DNA from 4 places in the Planosporangium spinosum genome. Region 3 is predicted to be linked to each of the others. Evidence: riboswitches for the same ligand, from Rfam matches in the RefSeq annotation. Region 3 holds a riboswitch; each other region holds the start of a gene.
What was found. Region 3 has a riboswitch for cyclic di-AMP ahead of ACNTMW_RS04710 (transglycosylase family protein). Riboswitches for the same ligand answer to the same signal wherever they lie in the genome.

Region 1: another riboswitch for cyclic di-AMP. It lies ahead of ACNTMW_RS10280 (C40 family peptidase); the one in region 3 lies ahead of ACNTMW_RS04710 (transglycosylase family protein).
Region 2: another riboswitch for cyclic di-AMP. It lies ahead of ACNTMW_RS02740 (C39 family peptidase); the one in region 3 lies ahead of ACNTMW_RS04710 (transglycosylase family protein).
Region 4: another riboswitch for cyclic di-AMP. It lies ahead of ACNTMW_RS20530 (C40 family peptidase); the one in region 3 lies ahead of ACNTMW_RS04710 (transglycosylase family protein).

The regions. Positions count from the first base shown of each region.
Region 1 is NZ_JBLYUB010000006.1:41,267-44,467, reverse strand. It holds gene ACNTMW_RS10285 (C40 family peptidase) at 1-790, shown strand, start outside; cyclic di-AMP (ydaO/yuaA leader) riboswitch at 1,198-1,335, shown strand; gene ACNTMW_RS10280 (C40 family peptidase) at 1,393-2,370, shown strand; gene ACNTMW_RS10275 (pyridoxamine 5'-phosphate oxidase family protein) at 2,492-2,983, shown strand; tRNA gene ACNTMW_RS10270 (tRNA-Gly) at 3,021-3,094, shown strand.
Region 2 is NZ_JBLYUB010000001.1:589,458-592,658, forward strand. It holds gene ACNTMW_RS02730 (RNA polymerase sigma factor) at 1-120, shown strand, start outside; gene ACNTMW_RS02735 (hypothetical protein) at 92-556, shown strand; gene ACNTMW_RS02740 (C39 family peptidase) at 599-1,354, opposite strand; cyclic di-AMP (ydaO/yuaA leader) riboswitch at 1,631-1,772, opposite strand; gene ACNTMW_RS02745 (transposase) at 2,048-2,458, shown strand; gene ACNTMW_RS02750 (hypothetical protein) at 2,821-3,201, shown strand, end outside.
Region 3 is NZ_JBLYUB010000002.1:417,838-421,038, reverse strand. It holds gene ACNTMW_RS04715 (aldo/keto reductase) at 1-361, shown strand, start outside; gene ACNTMW_RS04710 (transglycosylase family protein) at 473-1,144, opposite strand; cyclic di-AMP (ydaO/yuaA leader) riboswitch at 1,143-1,326, opposite strand; gene ACNTMW_RS04705 (M20/M25/M40 family metallo-hydrolase) at 1,763-3,201, opposite strand, start outside.
Region 4 is NZ_JBLYUB010000015.1:125,519-128,719, reverse strand. It holds gene ACNTMW_RS20535 (sensor domain-containing phosphodiesterase) at 1-824, shown strand, start outside; cyclic di-AMP (ydaO/yuaA leader) riboswitch at 1,218-1,392, shown strand; gene ACNTMW_RS20530 (C40 family peptidase) at 1,398-2,360, shown strand; gene ACNTMW_RS20525 (methyltransferase domain-containing protein) at 2,423-3,201, shown strand, end outside.

The DNA of each region.
Region 1 (3,201 bases), on a different contig from region 3:
CAAGGCCAAGGCCGACCAGTTGCAGGCGCAGTTGCAGCCCCTCCAGTTGCAGGTCGACATGGCGATGTCGACGGTCAGCAACCTCGCTGCCAGCGTCTACAAGGGCGGGCGCGGGTCGACCGTCAACGCCATCCTGAGCACCAACTCGCCCACGGCGCTCGCCGAGCAGTTGACGCTGCTGGACATGGTCGCGCGTAGTCAGCGCGACCAGATCAGCACGGTGGCTGCCGCGCGCGACAAGTTCGCCGCCGACAAGACGTCCCTCGACAATCTGATCGCACAGCAGGCGAAGCAGGACGCCGACCTCGCGGCGAAGAAGAAGCAGATCGAGGAGCAGCTCAGCCAGTTGCAGCGGATGCGCCAGCAGGCGTACGGGAGCAGCGGCTCCACCGGCGTGCTGAAGCCGACCGCCTGCCCGGTGGAGTTCACCGGTGGCCCGGGCGGGACCGCCGCGCAGAAGGCGTGCGGCCTGATCGGCAAGCCGTACTACTGGGGAGCAGCGGGCCCCAACGGTTACGACTGTTCCGGCCTGACGATGGTCGCCTGGCAGGCGGCCGGCGTCCGGCTGGACCACCTGGCCAGCGCCCAGCGGAGGAAGTCGACGGCGATCACCCGGGACCAGTTGCGCACCGGTGACCTGATCTTCTTCGGCTCCGACAACCACCATGTCGGTATCTACGTGGGCGGCGGCTGGATGGTTCACGCACCACACACCGGTGACTACGTCCGGATGGCGCAACTGACCGGGTACTACGCCAACAACGTGTCGGGGTACGGCCGCCCGGCCTGAGTTCCCGATCACAGAGAGCGCCGGCGATCGATTGATTGCCGGCGCTCTTTCGGCGTGTCACCCTTACGGTGAGCAGTGAAACGGTCACCATTCACCGACAACAGGCGTCCAGTTTGGGTGACATTCCGCACGTCCGATGGATTTGCGGGCAGCAAGATTCACATCCTCTGCCAGTTGCGCAATGGTTAGCCGGTGTGGCGATTTACACACCACCGTCCGTAGATGGCTAAGATCCGCTCTGTATCGCCGATGAGGACGCCGGAGCCGCGAAACGGCAGGTCAGAAGGGCTGTTTTGGGAATCCATGGCCGTCCCTGCCCACGGCCCAATCCTGGACTTGCCACAACCCTTGACGCGCCATAGCGTGATTGCTCGTCGGGCGGGAGTCCGTACCCAAAGCGGGTGCGCCGCGCGACACCGCTCAATCGTCTCATCGACGAGCCGGGGACCCAATCGTGTCCCGGGGTGAATCCGCTGCGTCAGCGGTAGGGCGAACTTCCCGCCCGAACCCGTCAGCTAACCCGGTAAGCGGTCATGGAAGTAAGGAGCCGGACTCCGGTGGAATTGCATACGATGCGGCCTTCCGGGTCGCGTCTGAAACCCGTGCGTACTGTCTTCGGTGGCGTCGGGGCGGTCTGCGCCGGACTGGTCATCGCGCTGGGCCTGTCGACCAGCGCCCACGCCGCGCCCGCCGATCCTGCCGCCATCGAGGCGCAGATCAACGAGGCATGGAACAAACTCGAACCCGTGCTGGAGCAGCACAACGGCGTCAAGGTCCAGCTCGCGGACAACCAGGCCAAGGTCGCGCAGCTCGAGGAGCAGATCAGGCCCCTGCGGCTGCAGGTGGACGTCGCGATGAGCCGGGTCGGTTCGATCTCCGAGCGCGCTTACAAGAGCGGCCAGGCGTCGGCGCTGAGTGCACTGCTCACCAGTAGCCAGCCGACCAACCTCGCCGACCAGCTCGCTCTGCTGGACGCCATGGCCAAGAACGAGCGGGACCGGGTCGCCGACGTGGCTCGGATGAAGGAACAGTACGACACGCAGAAGAAGCCGCTCGACGATCTGGTCAAGAAGCTGACGGTCCAGGAGAAGCAGCTCGCCGACCAGGAGAAGCAGCTCAACGACCAGATCGCGCAGTTCAACAAGATGCGCCTGGAGGCCTACGGCACCAACGCCCCGCAGGGCAACCTGCGCCCGGCGCCGTGCCCGGTCTTCCTGGACGGCAGCCCCGGCTCCAAGGCCGCCCAGATCGCTTGTAGCAAGATCGGAACCGCGTACATCTTCGGCGCCGAGGGTCCGAAGAACTTCGACTGCTCCGGCCTTACGAAGTGGGCCTGGGCGCAGGCGACCGGCGGCCGGGTCAACCTGTACCACTACACGGTGACCCAGTTCCAGACGACCAAGCGGGTCAGTCGTGACCAGTTGCGCACCGGTGACCTGATCTTCTGGTTCTCTGACATGCACCACATGGGCATGTACGTCGGTGACGGCTGGGCGCTGCACGCACCGCAGTCCGGTGACGTGGTCCGGATGGTCCGCATGGACGCGATGCCGATCTCCGGCCTCGGCCGACCGGGCTGATCCTCACTGTCTTCGGAATCGGGGTGGCGGGTTTTCCGCCGCCCCGATTTTCGTTGCCGCGTCGGTCACCCGTTCGCGCAATCGGCAGCGATCTCGTACATGTGTTCGATAAACTGTACCCATGGCTTCCTGGTCCGAGTTTGCCGCCGTCGAGCCCCAGCTCGCGGCGTCGATCCATGCGCTGGTCCATCAGTACGGGCCCGGCCTGGGCTACCTCGCGACCATCCGGCCGGACGGGGGTCCGCGGTTGCACCCGGTCTCGCCGTTCATCACCCGGGACGGCCTGTACTGCTTCGTCATCGACTCGCCCAAGCGCCGCGACCTGGAACGTGACGGGCGGTACGCGCTGCACTCGTTCCCGCCCGAGACCACCGACGACGAGGCGTACGTGTCGGGCATGGCACACCTGATCACCGACCCGGCGCGGGTCGAGCGGTACGCGATCGAGATGCGCGCCGAGCCCCTGGCCGACTGGCGGCTGTTCGAGTTCACCGTCGACGTGGCCATGATCGTGCGGCACCGCCAGTCCCCGAGCCCGGTCGACCAGTTCGCCCGCGCATACCGCCAGGTCTGGCGTGATCCACGCCCAACCCTGCGGTGCGAGGTGCGCTGAGGCGGCCGGGTCGGCTAGAGTAGGTTCCGCTCCACTCGCGGGTGTAGTTCAATGGCAGAACATCAGCTTCCCAAGCTGACAGTGCGGGTTCGATTCCCGTCACCCGCTCCACAGACAATCGCCCTGGTCAGGACCATGATCCCGACCGGGGCGTTTGGCTATTCGCGTTGTCAGATGGGCCGTCGGGCCATTAACCCACCGTGGTGAGCGCTTCGGCG
Region 2 (3,201 bases), on a different contig from region 3:
GCCCGCTGCCTGGAGAAGTTGCGCACCTGCTCCGCGGTGGTCGCGTTCCGCGACGCGCTGCGGGCGGCCGAGACGGGCGGAGGTGAACGCCATGACATCGCCGCGGTGGGACGACGATGAGCGGTTCCTGACCGACCTGGGTGAGGCGCTCCGTGGACTGCCCCCGGCGCCTGCGGATTTCGTCGCGGCGGCGCGCGCCGCCTGGACGTGGCGGACGGTGGACGACGAGCTTGTCCTCGCGACCCTCGTCTTCGACTCGGCGACCGACGCCGGCCAGCTCGCGCGCACCCGTTCCGGCCGTTCGGCGCGGACCCTGGCCTTCCAGGGCGACGGGGTGACGGTCGAGATCGAGCTGACCGAGACGGGCATCGTCGGCCAGCTCAGCCCGGCCAGCGGCGGCCAGGTCACCGGAGAACATCCGGGAGGCGTCTTCGACCGGGCCGAGGTGGACGGGATCGGCTGCTTCCTCCTGCGGTCACCGCCGCCCGGCCCGGTCCGGGTGCGAGTCCGCACCGGTGCGTACGGCGTGGTGACGGGATGGGTGTGCGCCGACTGACCGGGCGCCGACCGTGTCTTTCAGCGGCGCCCGGTCGCCAGGTCAGTACGAGTAGCCGCGCTGGGAGATCCAGTTGGCCATGTTGATGGTGGTCACCCAGTACGTACCGTCGCCGTTGGGGTTGGCCGGGTCGGCGATCTTCACCGTCCGGCCGTCGTCCTTGTAACCGATGATGGTGAGGTAGTGGCCGCCTTCGTAGGAGTGGTACGTGCCGGCGGTGTCGGTCAGGTGGCCGGCGATGTTGGCGACGATGGCGCGCCCGCTGTTGACGGTCTTCAGGACGTCGGCCTGAAGCTGGTCCATCTGAGCCGGCGTAGCGGGGTAGGCCGGGATCTCCCTGGTCTGGTACACGTTGCTGCCGATGACATTGTTGAGCGCACGTGTCGTGTCGTAGGCGGAGTTCGTCCCGCCGGTCGTGGTGCCGAGCTGCCGGGCGATCTCGTCCTGACTGAGGATGTGCCCACTGGCGCTCAGGGCGATCCGGGTGGCCGCCGGCCCGCAGTAGTAGTAGTTGGGCTGCAACTGGAACGCATAGTCGAGCACCTTCGACGGCGGGACCGGCGCCGCGGGGACCGCACCGGTCGCGCCGCCCTGCGGGGCCTGGGTGACGCCGGCACGCGGGGCGGCGGCCGCAACGACCGAACCGGATGCCTGGGCCGGCTGCGAACCGTCCGCCTGGCTGACCACGAGGCCGACGGTTGCGGCCACGGCGAGCAGGCCGCCCGAGACGACCGCCATCCGGGGCAGGCGGACCGAAGCCGCATGCTGGAAGGGCTTACGGGTATGTACACGATTCATTGGATTCTCCATGCGGGTGCCACCCGCTGGCCAGCACGGGCTGATCAGTGGGCAAACTCGGTCTGACGCGGTGAGATGGGCGCGCGGGACCCACGAGGCATTCGGTGACAACGCCCGGCACGATGTCCGGGGTGACCGACCGCGGTCCTCAGGCGCTGGTGCGACCTATCGATTCACGGTCAGGGACCGGCGAGGGACGGAGCGGTCCACTGCGCACACACAGCATGGTGGAGGAGTCGGTGATGGAGAGGGGGTGCGAAGACGTGCACGAACATGATCTCCTTACGCTTCCGCCTACCGGGTTAGCTGACGGATTCGGGCGCGAAGGTCGCCCTACCACAGGCCGTCGGCCCGTGGATTCACCCCAGACTTGCGGTGGGTCCCCGGCTCGTTGAGCACGACTCGGCGGGTCCGTTCCGGTGCCACCCGCTCGGTGAACAGTGACCGGATCGGACGGGCGTTGACATTACTGACGGGTCAACTTTCTGCCAAGACCCTCCACCTGTTATCAACCGCACTGGTGACACCACAGAAGATCATCATGGTCGTTTTCCTGGTGTTGGTTTCCCGCACATCCGACCGGGCGACCATCGCCGGCATCTCCCGCGACGGGCTCGCTCGCCACCCGGCAACGGCGGGACATGGGCGTGTCCGGCTTGGATCCAGGGCCCGCGGGCCCCAGGATCAAGACTCGTGGATGAAGACGTCATCGCGCAGTGGGCACCCGCCCCACTGTGGGAGCTCGCCGCAGCGCTGCTTCCCGCGGCTCCGGTACGCCCGCAGGGAGGCGGACGCCGGCGGGTGGACGACCGGCGGGCGTTCGCCGCGATGCTGTACCTCATCCAGACCGGCTGCTCCTGGTGGCAGCTCCCCGAGAAGACGTTCGGGGTCACGCGGCCGACCGCCCATCGCCGGTTCACCGAGTGGACCGCCGCCGGCTTCTGGGGCCGGCTCCATGACGTGCTCGCCGACCGCCTCGCCGATGACGTGGGCAGCGCCTGGGCCCCGGCGCTGACCGAGGCTATCGCGGCACAGGCGGAGAAGGCGCGATCCGGCCGCAGCGGCCGGGTCCGACCAGGCGGCCGGCCCATCGATCCCCGGTGACGGCCGCATCCGGGTCGATTCCCACCATCACCTCACCGACGGCCGCCCGGCTCCGACCGTACGAGCCCCGGTGGCCGACCGGTGCACCACCGGCCGTACCTGTCGGCGCCGCCGCCTGCCCCACCGGTCGGCCGGAAACTCCGGACGTCCCGTAACGCGCAGATCACACCCCGCCAAATGAGACACCAAATGAGACATCGTCTACGCTCCCCGGGGTGCCTCCCAAAAACGACAGTGACCAGCCCCTCGAAAAACCAACAGGCCACCGTCAAAAAGCAACGAGCCACCGCCCCAGCCGCCTCCGGCGCTACCAACGCGGACGCCACGCCCAGAAATCGACACTTCGACCCCACACCGCCGCGATGGCAGCGGCGATCGCGCTCGCCTCGATCGGCGGCGCAGTCTGGGCGGCCACCGCCACTCCGGCAGACCGGCCCGGCAACACCGCGGCCACCTCGCAGGTCCTCGCCGACCGCGCGCAGGTAGCCGACGCCAGGGCCGACCGCAGCCAGAGCCGGGAAACCGCGACCCCCGGCGCGAAGCCACGAGAATCCGCACCGCAATCCACACCGCCGAAACCCCGCCCGCAGCAGAACACCGCCGCACCGCCGGCGCCCAGCACGCAGCCGCCCATGCCGACGGCGCCGGCGCCGGCGCCGGCGCCGGCGCCGTCCCCCACCAGGCCCGCCCCCGTCGCCGACCTCGACCAGGCGCAGATGGACAACGCCGTGTCCATCGTCGCG
Region 3 (3,201 bases):
GCTGCCGCTGTGCGCGCAGCGGGGGATCGCGGTCCTCGCCGGTGGGGTCTACAACTCGGGCCTGCTGGTCGACCCGTCGCCCACCTCGCACTTCGACTACGCGCCGCCGCCCGCCCCGGTCCTGGCGAAGGCGCTCGCCATCAGGCGCGTCTGCGACCGGTACGGGGTGCCGTTGCCGGCCGCGGCGATCCAGTTCCCGCTCGGGCACCCCGCCGTCACCAGCGTCGTCATCGGGGCGCGGTCGCCGGAGGAGGTCGACGAGAACGCCGACCTGTTCGCGTACCCGATCCCGCCGGCGCTCTGGGCCGACCTGCGGGCCGAGGGACTGCTGCCCGCGCACGTACCGGTACCGACCGGATGACGCCGGGGCGTCCACTCCCCGGCGGGAGTGGACGCCCCGGTTTCCGTTATGTCGTCGAGCCTCGTCGTTGAGGCTCACCGTCAGCGCGCGAGCCGCCGGCCCCGGCGGGTGTCAGAGCTGGAGCTGCTGACCCGGCAGGATCAGGTTCGGGTTGCCGCCCACCACCTGGCGGTTGAGCGCGTACAGCGCTTCCCAGCCGCCGTTGACGCCCTGGCGCTCGGCGATGGTCGACAGCGTGTCACCGGGCTGCACCTGGTAGGTACGGCCGGTGGCCTGCACCGGCGTTGCCGGCTGAGCGGCCTGGGCCGGCGCCTGCTGCTGCGACTCCCCGCTCGACTCGGACTTCCCGCCGGACTGGCTCTTCGTGGTGGCCTTCTTCGGCGTGTAGCTCTGCGTCGAGCCCCCACGGGAGCCGCAGACCGGCCAGGCGCCCATGCCCTGACCTGCCCGGACCTTCTCCGCGACGGCGATCTGCTGCTCACGGGTAGCCTGGTCGGCGCGGGCGGCGTACTGCTTGCCGCCGTAGCCGGCCCACGTGCTCTGCGTGAACTGCAGACCACCGTAGAACCCGTTGCCGGTGTTGATGCTCCAGTTGCCGCCCGACTCGCACTGGGCGACCGCGTCCCAGTTGACGCTCGAGGCGGCGCTGGCGGCCTGAGCCGGACCCAGCAGGGATGCCGCACCGGCGGCGCCCGCGGTGACGGCGCCGAGCGCGAGGCGCCCGGAGAGCCGACGCGTGGCCGACCGACGGTAGTGGCGTGCCTGGTACCGGTTGTGTGCCATGTAAAAACCTCCACGCCTACGAGGTGAGCTGTCGGGTTCGGGCCGAGGAGCCCGGCCGCGCTGCGGCTTCACCCCGAGGTACGCAACGAGCGTGGTGCGTACCGGGAAACGTGTGGTTCCCCCGCTCCTGCCTGGTTGACGGGTTCCCGGCGGCCGGTGGCAGGACTCGGCGTTACCGACCGTGGGGCCCGCGGTCGCGGACATAGCCGACGGTAATCACGGGCTGAGCGGGCCGACAAAGTTTTCGCTCGAATTGGTGATTTTCTTCATTCTCCGGCATGCACATGGTGAAAGTTCTATACGCAGAGTGATCGAATCGGGTACTGGTGAATGATCGCGGAGTATCAGCCCGTTCACTTCCGACGGCCCACTCCCACCACCCGTGCCCCTCCCATGATCATGAAGGCTTCGTGGCCATGGCCACGCAACTCTTCACGATCACGGGAGGGCGCGCGGTAACGGCGCGGCGGGTAGTGGCGCGGCGGCGCAGCGGCGGCGCCGGAGGTGCGTCAGTTCCACGTACCGGCGGCCGCTCGCGGTTGTCGCGCCGCCTGAGCTGGGTGACTGGGCGGCTGGGTGACTGGGCAACTGGCCGGCCGGGCAGCCGGCCGGCCGACCTCAGCTTGCCGGTGTCGGAGCGGCGACCGGGCTGCGGTGCCCGTCGCGGTCGACGGCCCGCACGCCGAACAGCACGTTGTCCTTAGACAGGTCGATCGTGGCGGTGGTGACGTCGCCGACCGCTATGACATGCGTCCACTCCGGTGCCGTCGTCTCGCGCCAGAGCACCTCGTACCCGGCCAGATCGGGTTCGGTACCGCGTTGCCACCGCAGCGTGGTGTCGTTGGTCAGTCCGGAGGTGTCGATCTGCACGCTTTGCGGGGTGCCGGGCGCCTGCGCCAGCGACCACAGCGCGGCGGCGTTCACCTTCGCCACCCGGGTGATGTACCCGAAGTCGCAGAACTCCGGTAGGTCGCCGTAGACCACGCCGTTCTCCACCCGCGTGTCCTGGTGCTCGTGCGCGAAGTTCTCCCGCGGCTCGGTGAAGCGGGCCGCCGGGTAGCCCTGCTGCAGGAACGAGAGGTGGTCGCTGCCGCGCAGGTACCGGTCGCGCCGCCAGATCACGCGTACCGTCATGCCGGTCTGCTCGTTGCTGGCCACGTCCCGGACGAACCGGCCGAGCTGTCGGGAGGGGCCGTCGTTCTCGCCGCCGACGGCCTGGCGGATCGCCGTCTGGGCGGCGGTCTCCGACGTCGGCACGCCCTCGACGAACAGCCGGACGGTACGCGGGTCGGGAGGGGTGCCGTCGTGCGCGTCGCCGGTGCCGACAATGTCGTTGCTGAACATCCCGCGTACCTCGACGCCGGCCTCCTTGAGCTGCTTGGCCAGGTAGGCCGACCCGTACAGCCCCTGCTCCTCGCCGGCCACCGCGACGAACATGATCGTCGCCTCGGTCCGGCGGGTCGCCATCACCCGCGCCAGCTCCATCACGACGGCCACCCCGGACGCGTCGTCGTCGGCGCCCGGCGCGTCGCTGGTGGCGTTCATGACGTCGGTGACGCGCGAGTCGTAGTGGCCGGACACCACGTACACCCGGTTGGGCGCGGTGTCGCCGCGTAGCGTCGCGATGACGTTGGTGATACGGGTGGGTGCGGGGATCCGGGGCGAGACCTCCTGGACGAACGACTGGAGTTCGACCGTCATCCGGCCGCCGGACGCCGCCGCGTACTCGCGCATCTGGGCGTGGATCCAGTCCCGGGCGGCGCCGATGCCGCGTGCCGGGTCGTCCTGGGAGGACAGGGTGTGACGGGTACCGAACGCGACGAGCCGGCGTACGGTGGCCTCGATGCGGCGCTGGTCGAGTTCCCCGAGCAGCGCCCGTAGCTGCCGGTCCGGCGGTTGCGGGGTGACCGGTCGCCCGGGACCGGTGACGGCCGGGGCCGGCGCGGAGGCGCCGGTGAGCGCCGGGCCACCGGTCGGCGCAGGTTCACCGAGCAGCGGCGCCGCCACCGCGGCCGACCCGCCGACCAGTGGCGCGGCCACCGCCGCGGTCCCGGCGG
Region 4 (3,201 bases), on a different contig from region 3:
ACCTGGTGCACCACCCGCACCGGCCGGAGGTGGCGCGGGTGGTCAACGCCGTCATCGCGTACGCCGAGCGCACCGGCGCCACGATCCTCGCCGAGGGCATCGAGACGCCGGCGCACCTCGCCACCGCGCTCAGCATGGGAGCCACGGTCGGGCAGGGCTGGCTGTTCGGCCCCGCCCAGCGACTGCGCCGTCCGGCGCGGCCACCGCGCGAGCCGCTCGCGTTCGTGGCCGCGCCGGAGACCGCCGCGCCGGCCAGCCGCACCGAGGCGCGTACCCCGTTCGAGATCGTCGCCGCCCGGCGCCCCACCAGCCACTCCACCAAGCGCATGCTGCTGCCGATCAGCAAGTACCTGGAGGCCAAGGCGACCGACCGGACCGAGCCTCCGGTACTGCTGAGCTGCTTCCAGGAGGGCCGTCACCTGACGCCGGCCACCGTGCGCCGCTACACCGGCATCGCCGATACCGCAGCGCTCGTCGCGGTGCTCGCCACCGACGTCGGCGAGGAGCCGATCCCCGGGGTACGCGGAGCGCGGCTGACCGCCGACGACCCGCTGCGGGGCGAGTGGAACGTGATCGTCGTCGGCCCGCACTTCACCGGCGCACTGGTGGCGCGCGACCTCGGCGACGGCGGCCCGGAGATGGACCGGCGATTCGAGTACGCGCTCACCTACGACCGGGGCCTGGTCCTGGCGGCGGCCCGCTCCCTGCTGCACTGGGTGGTCCGCACCGACGTGGTCCGCACCGACCAACCTCCCGGCCGGCACCGGCCGCCGGCGGACGCCGGCAATGGCCGTACGGCGACCGCGGCCCGCCATTCGGCGTAACCCGAACGGCCGGCGATGGCCGACCGGGCACCGAGAAAGGAACGGTCGGCTAATTGGCGTGTATCACTGTGTGGAAAATCTCGCGCGGGGGCATTCCACACAGTGGACGAAATCACGCATCAATGCCGCCGAGTATCGGAAATGACGCCACTACCAGCCAAAACTCGGCAATTTGAGCCGCCCACCAGCCACCGTGGACCGTCGCATCGGAGATCAGTAAAGGCTCCCTCGGTAACGCTCTGCCATGCCCTCAGAACAGGACGTAACAACGACTTTCACCTAAGGTGGGGAGCCAGTACGCGTAACGGACAGGATGTACTTCCCGTACGTCCAAGATCACGTTAAGTTGGTCTAGGCCCGCTCGTAAGTCCGCCGCCCAACCCGGGTGACGACGAGCCGGCACCGCCGAATCGCATAACCCGTCGCCGCCCGGCGGCGCACGGGGTGAACCGGGGAACCACCCGACGGCCACGCCGTCCCGGGGTGAATCCGCAGGACCCTGCGGTAGGGCCATCTTCTTCCGGCCCGAACCCGTCAGCTAACTCGGTAGGCGGTAAGGAAGAAGGGTGCTCTGTGCCTGCAGTACCACGACTGCTGCGTGCCATGCTCCTGGGCGCGGTGGGGGTAGCCGTCCTCGCGCCGGCCACGGCGGCCAACGCGGAACCCTCAGCGAGCGACCTGACGCAGCAGATCAACCAGTCCTCCAGTGCCCTCGAAAAGATCGTCGAGCAGTACAACGGCGTGGGCGAGAAGCTGAAGGCGACCCAGGCCGCCGCCGACGAGCTCAACGTCAAGATGGCGCCGCTCCAGTCACAGGTCGACCAGGCCTACGACAACGTCGGCAAGATCGCGGCGCGCGCCTACATGGGCGGCGCGGCCCGGCCGATGACGCTGTTGCTGTCGGACGGCTCGTCGGGCAACGTGCTGGCCGAGCTCACCTCGCTCAACCACATCGCCTCCACCGAGCAGCGCCAGATCGAGGGCTACGCCCAGATGAAGGCGCAGTACGACACGCAGAAGAAGCAGCTCGACGACCTGCTCAACCAGCAGCGGGCCGACCAGAAGAGCCTGGCCGACCAGAAGGCGAAGATCGAAAGTGACCTCGCCACGCTGATGGAGCTGCGCAAGAAGGCCTACGGGTCGGCGACCACCCCTCCGCCGACCAACAAGCCCGCCGCCCCGAACATCGCCGGCAGCGCCGGCACCGCGGTGAAGTTCGCGTACAACGTCATCGGCAAGCCGTACGTCTACGGCGCCGCGGGCCCCAACGGGTACGACTGCTCCGGGCTGACCATGGCGGCCTGGGCGGCCGCCGGCAAGTCGCTGCCGCACAACGCGGCGATGCAGTGGGACCAGGTCGCGCACATCTCGGCCAGCCAGCTACAGGCCGGTGACCTGGTCTTCTACTCCGGTCTGGGGCACGTCGCCATCTACGTCGGCGGCGGCCAGGTGATCCACGCACCGCAACCCGGCGACAATGTCAAGCTCGCCAGCGTCAACATGATGACGCCGTACGGGTACGGCCGGGTCCGCTAGACAGCACACCCATGATCGCGGGGGACTGGACACACCGGTCCCCCGCGATCATGCTTTTCGGGGTGAGCTGGGATCCCGCGCAGTACGAACGGTTCGCCGCCGAGCGGGCCCGCCCCTTCCACGACCTGACCGCCCGGATCCGCACCACCGCGCCGGAGCGCGTCGTCGATCTCGGCTGTGGCCCCGGCACGGTCACCGCCACCCTGGCGGACCGGTGGCCCGGCGCCCACGTGTACGGCCTCGACTCCTCGCCGGAGATGATCGCCGCCGCCGAACGGCTGACCCACCCGGGCCGACTGGAGTTCGGCCTCGGCGACATCGCGGCCTGGCGGCCCGACCCCGGGTCGGTCGATGTGATCGTCTCCAACGCCGCGCTGCAATGGGTGCCCGACCACCTGGCGGCGCTGCCCACCTGGGCGGCGGCGCTGCGGCCGGGCGGCGCGCTGGCGATCCAGGTACCCGTGTCCGACGGCATGGCCGCCGCGGACGTCATCCACGCGGTCGTCACCGCACCGGAGTGGACCGATCGGCTCCGCGCAGCCGCGTCCGGCACCGGGCCACGGAGCGCGAGCCCGGTACGTCCGGTCGACGAGTACCTCGACGTGCTGGCCGGCAGCGGGCTGGCGGTCGACGCCTGGCAGACCACCTACCTGCACATCCTGCCCGGCACCGACCCCGTCCTCGAATGGTTCGCCGGCACCGGCCTACGGCCCTACCTCGACGCGCTGGCCGGCGACCCGCCAGCAGCCGCACGCTTCCGCGACGAGGTGGCGTGGCGGCTGCGCGAGGCGTACCCGAACCGCGGCTACGGCACCGTACTGCCCTTCCCCCGCCTGTTCAT